3 regions of the Flectobacillus sp. genome follow, and region 1 is predicted to be linked to each of the others. Evidence: riboswitches for the same ligand, from Rfam matches in the RefSeq annotation. Region 1 holds a riboswitch; each other region holds the start of a gene.
What was found. A riboswitch is a leader RNA that binds a small molecule or an ion and turns the genes downstream of it on or off. The one in region 1 is predicted to bind cobalamin.

Region 1 (2,273 bases):
TTTGTTGCCATTTGGGCAAAAAAGCTTGTAAATCATCTGAGAAATAGGTTTTTACGAACTGCTCAAAAATATATTGCTCCGCCACTTCATTCGGATGAATCATGTCGGCTTTGTAAAAACGATAATCACGGAGGTCGTCTATCATGATTTCGTAGGATGGAAAATACGTAACATTTTCATAATCAGTACTGAGATAATGGCACGCAGTTCGAAGAATTGATTTAGATAATTGATTTTCGGCCAGTCCTTCTTTGGTATGTCGCACTGGCGAAACGGTAATAATGATTCTTAAAGAAGGGTTCAACTCACTAATGGCTTTGTGTATCTCGGCGAATTTTTTACAAATATCCTTCACACTCAATAAGTCCTTTTCGAATAAACTTGCAGGCATTTTATGACAATTGGCTACATAGCTTGGCGTAGCTTTGAGCTGATGTACAAATGCAGTTCCGAAAGTCAAAACCAAGAAATCATATTGCTGAATCTGAATTTTTGCTAGGTTATGATTCAATAATTCCTTTAAAGACGCTTGTTGAGTTGCAAAAAACTGTGAGTGAAAATCATAGTGAAACCATGTTTGCTGGTGTTGCACAAACAGCCGCTCGTCGACGTTTTGATAGCCAGGATTCAAAAGTTTGAAAATAGACATGGGGTTAAACAAAGTCCCAAAAGGGTTCACATCTGTGGCAATTTTGTTTTCCTCAAGCTTTTGTCCAATAACTTGTGCAAAGCATGAACCGACTGTCAATATCTTGGATTGAAGTTGTATTTGAAAGGGCGATTTTTCTATATTTATTGGCGTTCTGAATTCCATAGGGCAATTTTGACAAAATATTTTGTAAAGGTAAAGTTAAGCAATTTAGGCTTTGATAGTTTTTAAAACCTGTTTAACGAATACCCAGATAGTCATAAAATAGGATTCTAAAATTGAAAAGAATTCAGAATTCTCTAATTCCCTCAATCACAATTTACTACCTTTGTGGTAGATATAGGTGCTTTATGCTTCAAATCTTGGAAGTGTCAAAGCTTAATAGGGAATTAGGTGAAAAGCCTAAACTGTCCCCGCAACTGTAAGTTTCGTTTTGTGTCGAATTCAATCTTCATGGCCACTGCCCTTGCGGCGGGAAGGCTCGAAGTCGATGAAACAAGTCAGGAGACCTGCCTTTTATCTATTCTTGGTACAATTTACGGTGGATGAATTGTTGCTGAGCGTTCGCTTTTCTGTTCATTTTCTATTCTTTTATATCCAATCATCAAACCTATTTTTTAGGTTTAGGAATTGATATTTAGCTAGAAAACAATTATCAAATCAATGTTTAAATCTTTATTTTTCTGTTCTGGATTACTTTGTATGGCAAGCCTGAGTATGGCTCAAAACAAGGTAACAAACCTTAACGAAGTTGTAGTTACGGCCAATAAAGTACCTCAAAAACAATTACAGACAGGAAAAGTTTTAACCGTTATTTCCAAAGAAATTTTGGAGCGGAATGTAGGCAAATCACTTGGAGAGCTCCTCAATCAGCAAGTAGGTATGCAGGTAGTAGGCTCTCAACTAACACTTGGGGCAAACCAAGAAGTTAGTATACGAGGCTTAAGTAATGGCTATGCTTTGTTGTTGATGGATGGCATTCCATTAAATGACCCTTCTACGATTGGTAATTATTTTGACTTAAACGTTATTTCAATCGACCAAATCGAAAGAATTGAGATTTTGAAAGGCGGACAATCCACCCTTTACGGCTCGGATGCTGTAGGAGGCGTTATTAATATTATTCGTAAAAAAGCTGATAATAAGCCGTTTAGCGCACAAGCTAACCTTTCGGGAGGCAGTTATGGTACATGGAAGGGTGCACTGAATTTAAGTGGTACATTGAGTAAAAATTCGAGTTATGCTGTGGCATATACCAAGTTGTACTCAAAAGGAATTTCGCAAGCAGCCAATAAAAAAGATGATAATCTGAACGAAAAAGATGCCTTTAATCAAGATGCGTTTCGTGCTCAGTTTCAGCAAAAATTTGGAGAAAACCTTACAACCAAAGTTTTTGTAACAAACGAAACTTATCGTGCCGACATTGATAATGGGGCGTTTAGCGACGACAAAGATTTTGTAGCAAATAGCCGAAGCACACAGATAGGAGTAGGTGCGGAGTATTTTGTAGGAGGAGGCAAATTAGTGGCCAATTACCATTACAACGACCTCAAACGTAGCTATATCAACGATTCTAACTATGTGGCTCCTGATGCCTATGATAAGTATTCGGCGAGTAATTATG
Region 2 (2,273 bases), on a different contig from region 1:
AATCTATCGCCAATCCAATAAAACGGATTTAGGTTATACGTAAAATTATTACCATAAATAGAGTGATTGTTGTAGCGTCCACCAAGCTCTAAACCAAAGCCATTAAAGTCTTGTAAATTCAAAGAAGTGTAGCCGCTAAACAAACTGGTATTGGCAGTAGACGCTTTTATCGCTGGGCTCTCATAAGGGCCGTAGCTACTGATAGACAAATAGGTTTGGTCAGTATTTTGCCAACGATTTTCAACTCCTAATACCCATTTGATTTTATCAGAAAATGTATGAGCATAATAAGCCTCCGCAAATCTTGCTACACCACGATAATAGCCATAAGAATAGTTAGCAAAAGCGCCAGCCTCTACATGTGCCGAATCGTCGACATAGACCCTTTGACCGTTAGTTTGCTGAAAATTGACAGTTAGTTTGCCATTTTTCAATTGATATGCCCCACCAACAGACCAAAGCAAGTTTTTATTTTCAAAAGTATAGTCTTTTTCATCTTTGAAAGCCCCTGCATCCAAGTCTGTCTTGTAATAATTACTCATCAAATCAGCTCTTAAGGTTAAGTTTTCACCCACTTGTTGACCCAATTTTACCTGAAAATTATTTTGCTTGAATCCGTCATTGTCAAAAGCAGTTTTGGCAGTCTCAGGCTGTTTAGCCGCAGAAATACCGTTTGATTTTGTGCCATTCCATGACAAACCATAGGTCGTTTTTTTGTACTGACCACCTGCATTTACACTTGCGCGGTAGGTATCATAGCTACCACCAGCCAAACTTCCGCTGAGACCTAATTTTTTACCACTATTTTTTAAAGTAATGATATTAATGACGCCTGCAACAGCATCAGAACCATATAAACTTGACTGACCACCTTTCAAAATCTCGATACGCTCGATTTGGTCGATTGCAATCAAGTTGATGTCAAACGACGTAGACGCACCAGAGGGGTCATATACAGGCAAACCATCGACCAAAATCAAGGTATAGCCAGCGCCAGCGCCACGCAAATACAAATCTTGGTTTGTGCCAAGTGTATTTTGAGAACCAATAACCGTAAGTCCAACTTGCTGGTTTAGCAACTCGCCTACAGTTTTACCTTTACTACGTTGAATCGTAGCCGCATCAATTACTGTTACTACTTTTCCTGACTGCGACTGCTTTTGAGGATATTTGTTGGTACTAACAATCACCTCATCAAGCACCTGAGTCTTTTCTGAATTTTGGGCAATACTTTCTACACTTGCACATAAGGCAAGCAATACCACTGATGGAAATAACTTTGAAGAATAAAACATTTAGAATTTGAACTTCCATTTTTTTATTCACCCATTTCAAAACATTCATTCCAATACCGCAAAATGCAGCACAGAGAACTGTTCAAAAATGTTGATAATGGTCAATAAAAAAAGCGAAAATACTTTGCGAACGCTCGATTTTTGCTCATCCTCCGTAAGCGCCTATCAAGAATAATCTATGGCAGGTCTCCTGACTTCACTCGTCAAACTCGAACCTTCCCGAAATAAATTCAGTGGTTATGAGGATTGAGTTGACACGATTGAGTGTTACAGTTGCGGGGACAGTTCAGGTATCACACCTGATTCCCTATTAAGCTTTGAGGTTTTTGCTGGGAAAAACTAAAGCACCATAAACTGTTGGCAAAGTTATGGAAAAAATTAGGACAAAAAAAATAGCGTATCAACTAAATCGATACGCTATTCCGAACTACACCAAATATTATTATGATAACCACAATGGTGGCTCTCGAAAGTCTTGTTTCATTTAAAAGCACTTTGATGTTACAAATTTGAGTATTTATTATTAATAATAAAATAAGTAAAATTACTTAATTGTTAGCAAGATTTATAGATTTAAAATAAGTGCATCTTTAATTTACTCAAAAAAATCGAGAATGTAACAAACTTTTATTTTTTGGTCCTTCATGCAAATGGGTATAATCATTTCAAACAAATCTGTTAACTTCAAAGCCAATCTCAATATTTTACCTTAATTCTATAGTCAACCATTTTTTACTCCCTGAAATTTTAAAAAAATGACCCATTTTCTAAAAAACTCAAAAATCTTAACACTCTTATTTGGTAGTTTGGCATTTGGCACACAAGCCCAAACTGTTGAAAAAGTAAACGACCCCGTAGAATGGATAAATCCCTTGATGGGGACAGCCTCAAAACCTAGTCTTTCTACTGGAAATACCTATCCTGCTATCGCTTTGCCTTGGGGGATGAATTTCTGGATGCCACAAACTGGCAAAATGG
Region 3 (2,273 bases), on a different contig from region 1:
CTTTCTACTTTCAATAGCTTGTTGGTTTTCTGTCAAAACAGAAGCCAAACTGCTAAATAATTGGGGTTTTGTCAAATCTGCTAATGTACGAACTTCTTTCAATTTTTGTTTAGCAAAAGCCATCCAGTTTTTAATCGTCGGAGTTAATACACTTTCGTCTTTTTCCAAATCCAAATCATAAGGCGTATGTAACAATGAACATGATGGCGCAATCCAAACACGGTCTTCGCCAAGCTTTGAAAGGGCTTTTTCAATGAAACTTAAGGAGTTGGTAAAATCATTTTTCCAAATATTTCGACCATCTACCAAGCCTAATGAAAGTTTGGTAGTTCCATTCACAAAATCTTCATGATTCAGAATATCTCCTAATTGAGATGGACAACGAACTAAATCAACATGAAGGCAGTCGACAGGCAAACTCAAAGTAGTGGCTAAATTATCGCCAGAACATTCAAAATAAGTTGCCAAAACAATTTGAAGCGCTGGCAATGCTTTTCTGATTTGTTGGTAAACCTCTTGAAAAACTGTCCTCTCTTTTTCTGTCAAATCCATGACCAAATATGGTTCATCGATTTGAATAGTATGTGCACCACGACTTTCGAGTTCTTGCAATAACTCGATATAAACAGGCAACAAACGTTGAATCAAGTCTAAACGGTTAAATCCTTTTTCCTTTTCTTTACCTAAAAGCAAATAGGAAACTGGACCAATTAAGACTGGTTTTGTAACGATATCCAAGCGTTTTGCCTCCTCAAATTCTTGAACAGGTTTATTCGAAAATCTATAGAATTGTTGATTTTTAGTAAACTCAGGAACGATATAGTGGTAATTGGTATCAAACCATTTGGTCATCTCGCAGGCTACGACATCAAAACCCTCCTTTTGATAGCCACGTGCCATGGCAAAGTATATTTCTAATTCCTTGCTAGACTTTCCATCCACTAAAGCTTGATAGCGTTGTGGAATTACCCCTAAGGTCAAAGACAAATCTAATACATGATCATACAATGAAAAATCGTTGCTTGGAATAAGGTCAATACCATTTTCCTGCTGGATTTTCCAGTGTTCTAGTCTCAACTGATACGCCTGAGACTGTAATTCTTCTTTACTGATTTTGCCTGACCAGAATTGTTCGCAGGCTTTTTTGAGTTCTCTTTTGCTACCGATTCGTGGATAGCCAAGGATGTGAGTAAGCATGTTGGTTGAATGTTTAAAAATGAAATACTCAACCATTTAGGCACAACACACAAAACCTTCAACGAGTGGAACAGATTTTTCAAAAGTTTTCAGGTATCAGCTTTCGGCTTTCTCGAAAGCAAACATCATAAACACCACATTTTGATGTTTAACAAAAGCTGACCCGAAATGTATATCAATAGAGCTACTAGTTTATCGAAATCACTAATACGCTCAATTACTCATTCGTAAATGAGTTTGAAAAATCAATGCGCGTCCAACACCCTATTCGTGAGAGTCTTGTCATTGAGAAAAGCAGCAAGTCTCCTGACTTATAACATCGTTGTACTCCTTCTCATTCCAGCTGGAACAATGGATATCTTGTACACGACTTGCTCCGAAGAGCGGTTAAATACAGTAGCACGTCTGTTCGTGATTCACACACGATTCCTTTTTAAATCAAAGCATCACTTTGATACTACTTTTCCGATTGATGTGTAAAATGGATAGGACAAAGGTATATGAGCAATCTTTTACATTTTTACTCTTCACTACTATTTGTTTAAAAATTAGATAATAACAAATAATAATTCATAATAATTAGATAAAACATCTATTTATTGTATAATTAAAAGTGAAAAATTTTTATTAAACGCTAAATTTTCACCTGTCTATTTCAACGATATTTTGACCATAATCAAATCATCAACCAACTTAGCTCATGATTGTATCTCAAAAAAAATTCTAATTTTAACTATTCTAAAACACGAAATCGGATAGAGGTTTAACTATTATCCTAAAAGTTGACACATAAGATGAAACATTGGTTGGCAGGAATATTCATGGTAGCTCTGATCACGGGCTGTAAGAAAAAAGTGGAAACGATATACCCTCAAATTCAGGCTATTTCTGAATCAGTTTATGCTTCAGGTGTGGTTAAAAGTGTCAATCAATACCAAGTTTTTCCCAAAAACTCAGGTATTATTTCTTCGCTGAAGATAAAAGAGGGTGATTTTGTGGAAAAAGGGCAAATACTATTCGAAATTGCTAACCCTAGCGCTAAACTCAATATCGAAAATGCAGAGTTGAATTTTGAT

Region 2: linked by a shared signal. The riboswitch ahead of ACOVQ4_RS14655 (TonB-dependent receptor plug domain-containing protein) and the one ahead of ACOVQ4_RS13665 (TonB-dependent receptor plug domain-containing protein) in region 1 are both predicted to bind cobalamin.
Region 3: linked by a shared signal. The riboswitch ahead of metE (5-methyltetrahydropteroyltriglutamate--homocysteine S-methyltransferase) and the one ahead of ACOVQ4_RS13665 (TonB-dependent receptor plug domain-containing protein) in region 1 are both predicted to bind cobalamin.

What each region holds. Positions count from the first base shown of each region.
Region 1 covers NZ_JBMLSD010000302.1:34,322-36,594, reverse strand. The annotation lists gene ACOVQ4_RS13670 (GSCFA domain-containing protein) at 1-814, opposite strand, end outside; cobalamin riboswitch at 975-1,180, shown strand; gene ACOVQ4_RS13665 (TonB-dependent receptor plug domain-containing protein) at 1,313-2,273, shown strand, end outside.
Region 2 covers NZ_JBMLSD010000323.1:2,161-4,433, reverse strand. The annotation lists gene ACOVQ4_RS14655 (TonB-dependent receptor plug domain-containing protein) at 1-1,295, opposite strand, end outside; cobalamin riboswitch at 1,459-1,662, opposite strand; gene ACOVQ4_RS14650 (GH92 family glycosyl hydrolase) at 2,051-2,273, shown strand, end outside.
Region 3 covers NZ_JBMLSD010000299.1:1,262-3,534, forward strand. The annotation lists gene metE (5-methyltetrahydropteroyltriglutamate--homocysteine S-methyltransferase) at 1-1,197, opposite strand, end outside; cobalamin riboswitch at 1,477-1,674, opposite strand; gene ACOVQ4_RS13475 (efflux RND transporter periplasmic adaptor subunit) at 1,992-2,273, shown strand, end outside.